Regions from separate parts of the Pantoea sp. y20 genome, predicted to be linked through region 2. Evidence: predicted binding sites of a transcription regulator. Region 2 holds the regulator's gene; the other holds the start of a gene.
The links. The regulator CRP, encoded in region 2, controls carbon source genes, mostly activating them, when cyclic AMP is high. The targets are predictions, from matches to a motif close to ATGTGANNNNNNTCACAT.
Positions count from the first base shown of each region.

Region 1: the regulator CRP is predicted to act here: its motif matches at 1,966-1,983, upstream of ACYAC5_RS01820 (YjcB family protein).

Region 1 is NZ_CM142816.1:401,069-405,231, reverse strand. It holds gene ACYAC5_RS01835 (glutathione S-transferase family protein) at 126-791, opposite strand; gene soxR (redox-sensitive transcriptional activator SoxR) at 835-1,311, opposite strand; gene soxS (superoxide response transcriptional regulator SoxS) at 1,410-1,841, shown strand; gene ACYAC5_RS01820 (YjcB family protein) at 2,095-2,376, shown strand; gene ACYAC5_RS01815 (ATP-grasp fold amidoligase family protein) at 2,432-3,382, opposite strand; gene ACYAC5_RS01810 (oligosaccharide flippase family protein) at 3,391-4,163, opposite strand, start outside.
Region 2 is NZ_CM142816.1:3,803,041-3,807,203, forward strand. It holds gene ACYAC5_RS17710 (phosphoribulokinase) at 1-571, shown strand, start outside; gene ACYAC5_RS17715 (OsmC family protein) at 633-1,037, opposite strand; gene crp (cAMP-activated global transcriptional regulator CRP) at 1,343-1,975, shown strand; gene ACYAC5_RS17725 (YccS/YhfK family putative transporter) at 2,034-4,112, shown strand; gene argD (bifunctional acetylornithine/succinyldiaminopimelate transaminase) at 4,109-4,163, opposite strand, start outside.

The DNA of each region.
Region 1 (4,163 bases), 820 kb from region 2:
CGGAAAAAAGGCAAACGATTATCTGGCGTTTGCCCTGGGGTTTTCAACTCTTAATCACGGGTATTGCAGGATAAATCCAGGCAACTCACCCCCCAGGGCCGCCAATTATGGCGGCCTGGCTGAACTCAGCGGCTTAACTCAATCGCGCCGCCCTGCTGGATCGCCCGCTGCCAGGCCGCGCGCTGCTGCATGGTTTCCAGCCAGCGGGCGGTGGCAGGCGTATCGCTCAGGGAACCACGCAGTTGCAGCGCCAGCAGCGGGAAGCTCATCTGCACATCGGCGATGCTAAAACGTGAACCGGCAAAAAACGCATGCTGCGTGAGATGCTCTTCAATTACCCGACCATGTAGAACCAGCTGTTTATTCAGCCAGGCTTTCTGAATCCCTTTGCTCAGGGCGATGCCGGCCGGGCGCAGCAGCCACGGCACCGGCTTTTTGCCAAACTGCGCAAACACCAGTTTCATTACCAGTAATGGCATCAGCGAACCTTCAGCGTAATGCAGCCAGTAACGCGCCTGAATCTGCTCATCTTCATGACTCAACGTCAGCTGATGCTCGCTGTCGTACTTCAGTTGCAGGTATTCGAGAATTGCGCCTGACTCGGCAATCACGCGATTGCCGTCGGTGATCACCGGAGATTTGCCCAGCGGATGCACTTTCTTTAGGGAATCGGGTGCCAGCAGGCTGTTTTCACGCTGATAGCGTTTGATTTGGTAAGGCACCGCAAGCTCTTCCAGAAGCCATAACACGCGATGCGAGCGGGAATTTTCCAGATGGTGAACGGTGATCATACGGTTTCCTTGCCGGTAAAAGTGTTCCGCCAAGTATAGTCGATCAGCGTTTTTGCTCGTCCTGTTCCGGATCGAGTAACACCGCGCCCGAACCTTGCTCGCCCAACCGGTCACCGGGATTGCGCAGCGGGCAATCACGCATCGATAAACAGCCGCAGCCAATGCAGCCATCGAGATCGTTACGCAAGCGCGTGAGGGTTTCGATACGTTTATCCAGCTCCTCGCGCCAGTGCTGCGTCAGCGCGTCCCACTCTTGTGTCGACATACGTTTATTAGCCGGCACGTGCGTCAGGCTGTCGCTCACCGTCGCCAGCGGAATGCCAATGCGTTGTGCAATTTTGATGATGGCAACGCGACGCAGCACGTCACGGCTGTAGCGACGTTGGTTGCCGCCGTTGCGCGAGCTACAGATCAATCCTTTGGTCTCATAGAAGTGTAGCGCCGACACCGCCACGCCGCTGCGCTTCGCCACTTCGCCCGGCGTCAAAACCGGCTTCGGGTAATTGCGTTCTTTTTTCATTTAGGGCCTTTACCTCAAGTTAACTTGAGGAATTATACTCGCACCCCAGCAAAACTTCGAATTTCTTACCAGGCAAAAAACATCAGAAGGATGAGGCTATGATGCAACAGGAAATCATTCATTCGCTGTCCAACTGGATCGATCAGAATCTGGATAAAGCGCTGTCAATTGATGAAGTCGCGGCAAAATCAGGTTACTCAAAATGGCATCTGCAGCGTATGTTCCGTGCCGTCACGAAACAAACGCTGGGTGGCTATATTCGCGAACGTCGTCTGACGCTGGCCGCTGAGGCGCTGCGTCAAACCCAGCGTCCGGTGTTCGATATCGCAATGCAATACGGTTATGACTCGCAGCAGACGTTCTCGCGCGTGTTCCGCCGTCAGTTCTCGCAAACGCCAACCGCTTATCGTCATACCATGCGTCGCCAGGCGATGATTCAGCGTCCGCGCTTGCTCAGTTTTGACTGTGCAGACAACAACATGACCAGTTTTGCCCAGCGTACCACCGGCGAGTGCTGCCCGGTTAGCTAACCCTTTCTGCGCGCCCCTTGCGGGCGCACCTCACTTTTCCTGCCTGTTTTTTCCTCAGTTCGATAAAAATCTTTCTACCTGACCCGGTATAAATTTTGTTCAAAATTTAAAATCGAGTGATATAATGTGAGCCAAGTCACACTTTTCTGTCTTCAGTTAGACGGCCAGAAGGACTTCCCTGACCTTCCTTCTTAGCCGCCAGTGATGTCGATTGAATGTCGGGGATATCACTGATTCTAAGAGGTTTTTGCAGATGGCCACCCTAACCACCAGTTTGATTGTAATGCGCTGGGAACTCCTGAGTGCGGTAATGATGTTTTTCGCCAGCACCATGAAAATTCGACTGCGTCAGAACAGTCACCACGTGATGGCGCTGCTGTGCGGTGGCATCGGCGTTGGCATGTCCTGCTGGTTTGTTACTGGCCTACTCGGTATCACGCTGAGCATGGAGAATCTGCATAACTTTATGGAAATCTCCAAAAACGCCTTTATCGAAGTGATGAGCCAGACGCCAACCGATTGGCCAATGCCTTAATCGCAGCCAATAAAAAACCCCGCCGAAGCGGGGTTTTTTATTTTGCTGTGTGATTCTAAATTTTCTTCAATACGGCCGGAATGGTCACTTCCGCCACCGTGATGCCCGGTATCTTCGTACCGCGGCGATCCTGAATCCACATATCACCCATCATTTGATTTAGCCCGCGATCCAGACCGGTCACCAAACCCGCGCCCGGCGTGAAGGTTAATTCGCCGAAGTAGATCTGCTCGTTATCGATGTACCAATCCACGCGCACATAATCGAAATCGCTCGCCAGCTTTTTACTCAACGCCAACGCGTGCTGCAACGAGGCCATTTGCGGCGTCACATCCAGGCCGGTATCACGAATTTTGTGATACGCCTCGTTGAGGTTGTTGACGTAGAAGTTCATCGACAATAGCGGATTGCAGCGGTTGTAGATCACCTGCAGCACATACTCAAAGCTGCCGTCGCGCTTGTTGAACATATGGAACTTGTAGTCAATCGGTGCCGATTTACCATCGCCAATGTACTGCTCCACCAGAATGCGTGGCTTGATGTAGCGATAGTGAATCTCGCGCGCTTCGTTGGCGAAATCGGTCTTCAGCCAGCGATGGCAATCGTTGATAATCTGCTGCTTCTTCAACGCATCCGGCTCTTCCAGCAGGATCTCCACCATGTTGGAGGCGTGATTCGGCTTGATAACGGTATTTTTCCAGCTCGGCAGCGTGTGCAATGAGCTGGGATCGCTGGTCTCGTAAACCAGCGGGATCAGGTATTCGCTACCCACTTTATCGGCGATATATTCACGCACCGAATATTTGTCCGACAGACGACCATAAATCTGATAATCGCCATGGATGAATTTGCGATACAGCACCTTCTCGTTAAACACTTTCGGCTCGCGCAGATTAGGCAATTTGCGGAACTTGTGAAAATAGTAGATACGATCCTGGTATGCCCAGGGCATCTTCTTGATGAAGTACTGAACGCTTCTTCTGAGTTCATCTTTCAACTTGAGCATATCTGACCTCATTTGTAGGTTTTGTAGTTGAGTGAGGAAACCTGGATTTTTTGGATGACGCCGTTTTTGAAGAAGTAATTCATTACGGTAAGAGACAGCAATTCTGAGATGAAAACGCTCCATGCAGCACCCATGATGCCGTAGCTCTGGATCAGCCACCACGACAGCGGCAAGCTGATGACCATCAGGCAAACGATTTTCTTCAACAGATAATTAAACCCGCCTTCTTTGACCATGTAGCGATACGCTACGGTCCCCATCGCCGAAAAGCAGGTTGCTAACGACAACAACGTAATGAGACTTCCTGACTGTGTGTACTCGTGACCATATAAAGCGATGATGATTTTTTCGCCGTACATCGCGATCACCGCTAACAACAACAATGAAACACCCATGACATAACCATTAAGCCGTGCTGTCAGCTTGATGGCGGTTTCTCCACGCTCACGGAAGATTTCCGAAAAGCAGGAAGTGATGATGGCGACCGGGATAAAAATCCAGGAGGCCGAAATGGTATTGGCGGCGGCGAACAAACCAAGATCGCGCGCTGAGGCGATGCCTGCCAGGAACATCTGTGCCGCTTTCACCTGCACCGAGATAAAGATGCTGGAGATGGCCAGCGGCAATCCGGCGTACAGCAAATAGCGCAGATAGGTGTTGCGCTTATCCTGCGGCGGCGCCACATCCTGATTTTCGCGATAAAAGTTAAAACGCTTAATGACGTACGGCACCAACGTGACGGCGACAATCGAAACGGTCAGCCATAGCGGATTGAGGTGCA
Region 2 (4,163 bases):
CTACGATGAAGCCGTGCCGTGGAATCAGGTGCCGGGCACCTTTACGCCGTGGCAGCCGCTGCCGGAAAACACCGATGTGCTGTTCTATGAAGGCTTACACGGCGGCGTGGTCACGCAGCAGCAAAATGTGGCGGAGCATGTCGATCTGCTGGTTGGCGTGGTGCCGATTGTTAACCTTGAGTGGATTCAGAAGCTGGTGCGTGACACCAGCGAGCGCGGCCATTCACGCGAAGCGGTGATGGATTCGGTGGTGCGGTCAATGGAGGATTACATTAACTTCATCACGCCACAGTTCTCGCGCACCCACATTAACTTCCAGCGCGTGCCGACCGTTGATACCTCAAACCCGTTTGCCGCACGCGAAATTCCGTCGCTCGACGAAAGCTTCGTGGTGATTCATTTCCGTGGTCTGGAAGGCATCGCGTTCCCCTATCTGCTGGCGATGATTCAGGGATCGTTTATTTCGCACATCAATACGCTGGTGGTGCCGGGTGGCAAAATGGGATTGGCGATGGAGCTGATTATGCTGCCGCTGGTACAGCGACTGATTGAAGGGAAGCGGATTGAATAAGCGGAGTCATTCCGTAGCGGCGCAATTTATTGCGCAATAAATTGCGCCGCTACAATCCGAGTTATAACTCGATCACTTCATAGCTGTGGGTAATTTCCACGCCTTTACCCAGCATGATCGCTACCGAGCAATATTTTTCCGCTGACAGATCAACCGCACGCGAAACGGCCTTGTCGCTCAATGCTTTACCGCTAACGATAAAATGCAGGTTGATGTGGGTAAAAATGCGTGGCGCTTCTTCACGGCGTTCCGATGTGAGCTTCACTTCGCAATCGGCCACATCGCTGCGCCCTTTTTGCAGGATCGACACCACATCAATAGCGCTACAGCCGCCCGCGGCCATCAGCACCATCTCCATTGGACTTGGCGCTTTATCACCGGAATTACCATCCATCAATACCTGATGGCCGGATGAGGATTCTCCGAGAAAGGTAAGACCTTCCACCCATTTCACTCGTGCCTGCATGATTCTTTCTCCTGAAGCGGCGGTTTTGCCGCCAGAGTACGCTTTCACCTGACAAACAGCAATCCAGAGTAATCCCCCTTCTGCTGAAGCGAGACAACACAAGACAGCTCGCAAAAGCTGTGCTACAAACAGTGCTGAAAATATTTTCGTCATCACAGACGAAGGCCGGAAGAATCAAAAGCGTAGCTTAAGAGTCCACCCGGAATAATTTTTCCTTTACTGGAAACGCTCGACGATTAAACCGCCTGACAGGGAAAAAATGCCCCCTGTGTTTTGGGCACGATTACAACAGAGGATAATAGCGAATGGTTCTCGGCAAACCGCAAACAGACCCTACACTCGAATGGTTCCTGTCCCATTGCCATATTCACAAATATCCATCCAAAAGCACGCTCATCCATCAGGGTGAGAAAGCGGAAACGCTGTACTACATCGTAAAAGGTTCCGTAGCGGTACTGATTAAAGATGAAGAAGGCAAAGAGATGATTCTCTCCTACCTCAATCAGGGGGATTTCATCGGCGAACTCGGTCTTTTCGAAGAAGGCCAGGAACGCAGTGCTTGGGTGCGTGCGAAGTCTGCCTGCGAAGTGGCTGAAATTTCATACAAAAAATTCCGTCAGCTGATTCAGGTAAACCCGGATATTTTAATGCGACTTTCGTCGCAAATGGCGCGTCGTCTGCAAGTGACATCTGAGAAAGTGGGCAACCTTGCCTTCCTCGATGTCACCGGACGTATTGCGCAAACGCTGCTAAATCTGGCCAAACAGCCAGATGCGATGACTCACCCAGACGGGATGCAAATCAAAATCACCCGTCAGGAGATTGGTCAGATCGTGGGCTGCTCACGCGAAACCGTGGGTCGTATCCTGAAAATGCTGGAAGATCAGAACCTGATCTCCGCACACGGTAAAACCATCGTCGTTTACGGCACCCGCTAATTTCTTCTCACCCACGGCGTGATGGCAACATCGCGCCGTTTCTATTTGCGATGAGCTGATGTGGCGCCGAATCATCTATCATCCCGAAGTTAACTATGCGCTGCGGCAAACGCTGGTGCTGTGCCTGCCTGTGGCTCTCGGTTGGCTGTTTGGCGATCTGCAAAAAGGTCTGCTGTTCTCGTTAGTGCCGGCCTGCTGCAACATGGCGGGACTGGATACGCCGCACAAACGCTTCTTCAAACGCCTGATTGTGGGTGGTTCGCTGTTTGCCACCGGCAGTTTCCTGATGCAAATCCTCACCGCTTACCAGATTCCGCTGCCACTGATTTTGCTGGCGCTGCCGCTGCTGATTGGCGTAACCGGCGAAATCGGCCCGCTGCACGCGCGCCTGCTGCCCGCCACACTCATCGCCGCCATCTTTACGCTCAGCTTAGTGGGACGCATGCCGATGTGGGTGCCGCCGCTGCTCTACATTGGCGGCACGCTGTGGTACGGCTTGTTCAACTGGTTCTGGTTCTGGCTGTGGAAAGAGCAGCCGATGCGCGAATCGCTCAGCCTGCTGTTCCGCGAGCTGGCGGATTACTGCGATGCCAAATACACCTTACTGACGCAGCTGACCGATCCGGAGAAAGCGCTGCCGCCGCTGCTGGCGCGCCAGCAAAAGGCGGTCGATCTCATCACCACCTGCTATCAGCAAATGCATATGCTGTCGGCGAGCCGCGATAACAGCCACAAACGCCTGACGCGCGCTTTTCAGGTTGCGCTGGATTTACAGGAACACATCTCCGTGAGTTTGCATCAGCCCGAAGAGGTGCAGAAGCTGGTTGAGGAGAGCCACGCCGAAGCGGTGATTCGCTGGAACGCCAAAATTATTTCGGCGCGGCTGCGCGTGCTGGCGGATGCGATTCTCTACCATCAGCTGCCGGATCGTTTTCACATGGAGAAACAGCTCGGCGCTCTGGAGAAAATTGCACGCCAGCATCCGGATAATCCGGTCGGCAACTTCTGCCTGTATCACTTCAGTCGCATCGCCCGCGTATTGCGTACGCAGAAGCCGCTCTACACGCGTGACCTGATGGCCGATCGCCAGCGCCGTTTGCCGCTGTTGCCGGCGCTGCGCAGTTATCTGTCATTCAAATCCACCGCGTTACGCACCGCAGCCCGCTTCGCTGTGATGCTGATGTTTGGCAGCTCGCTGGCGCTGTTCTTTAACATCCCCAAACCTTACTGGATTCTGATGACCATCATGTTCGTCAGCCAGAACGGTTACAACGCCACGCGCGTGCGTATTCAGCACCGTGCGCTGGGCACTTTCGCCGGATTGCTGATCGCCGCCGCGTCGCTGCAGCTGGCGGTGCCGGAATCGATCACGCTGCTGTTTATGCTGGGGATTACGCTGGCGAGCTATCTGATCACGCGGAAATATTATGGCTGGTCGATGATTGGCTTTACCGTCACGGCGGTGTATTCGCTGCAATTGCTGTCGCTGAACGGCGCGCAGTTTCTGCTGCCGCGCATGATGGATACCTTGATGGGCTGTTTAATTGCCTTCGCCGGGATGATTTGGCTGTGGCCGCAGTGGCAAAGCGGGCTGCTGCGCAAGAACGCGCACGATGCGCTGGAAGCCTATCAGGAGGCGCTGCAACTGCTGCTGGGGCCGGAACAGTCGCCCGATAAACTGGCTTATCAGCGCATAAAGGTTAATCAGGCGCACAACGCGCTGTTCAACTCATTGAACCAGGCATCGAGCGAGCCGGGCTTTAACCTGCAATATCTGAAAGATATGCGCATGTGGGTTACGCACAGTCAGTTCATCGTCGAGCATATTAATGCCATGACGATTCTGGCGCGCGAGCACACCATGCTGACATCGAAGCTGGCAGAACGTTATCTGCAATCCTGTGAAATCGCGCTGCAGCGTTGTCAGCAGCGGCTGGCGTATGACGGTCCGGGCAACGACAGCAATATTCTGGAAGCGCCGGAAAATCTTAATGAAGGGCCGGTGACGATTGTCGAACAGCATGTGAAGCGGATATTGCAGCACCTCAGCGTAATGCACACCATCTCTTCGCTGGCGTGGAGCCAGCGACCGCATCATGGCCGCTGGCTCAAAGTGTTACGTCCGAAAGCGGATTAAGCGGTCAGCACCTTTTCAATCGCGCTGGCGAAACGCGTCATGCCTTCGGCG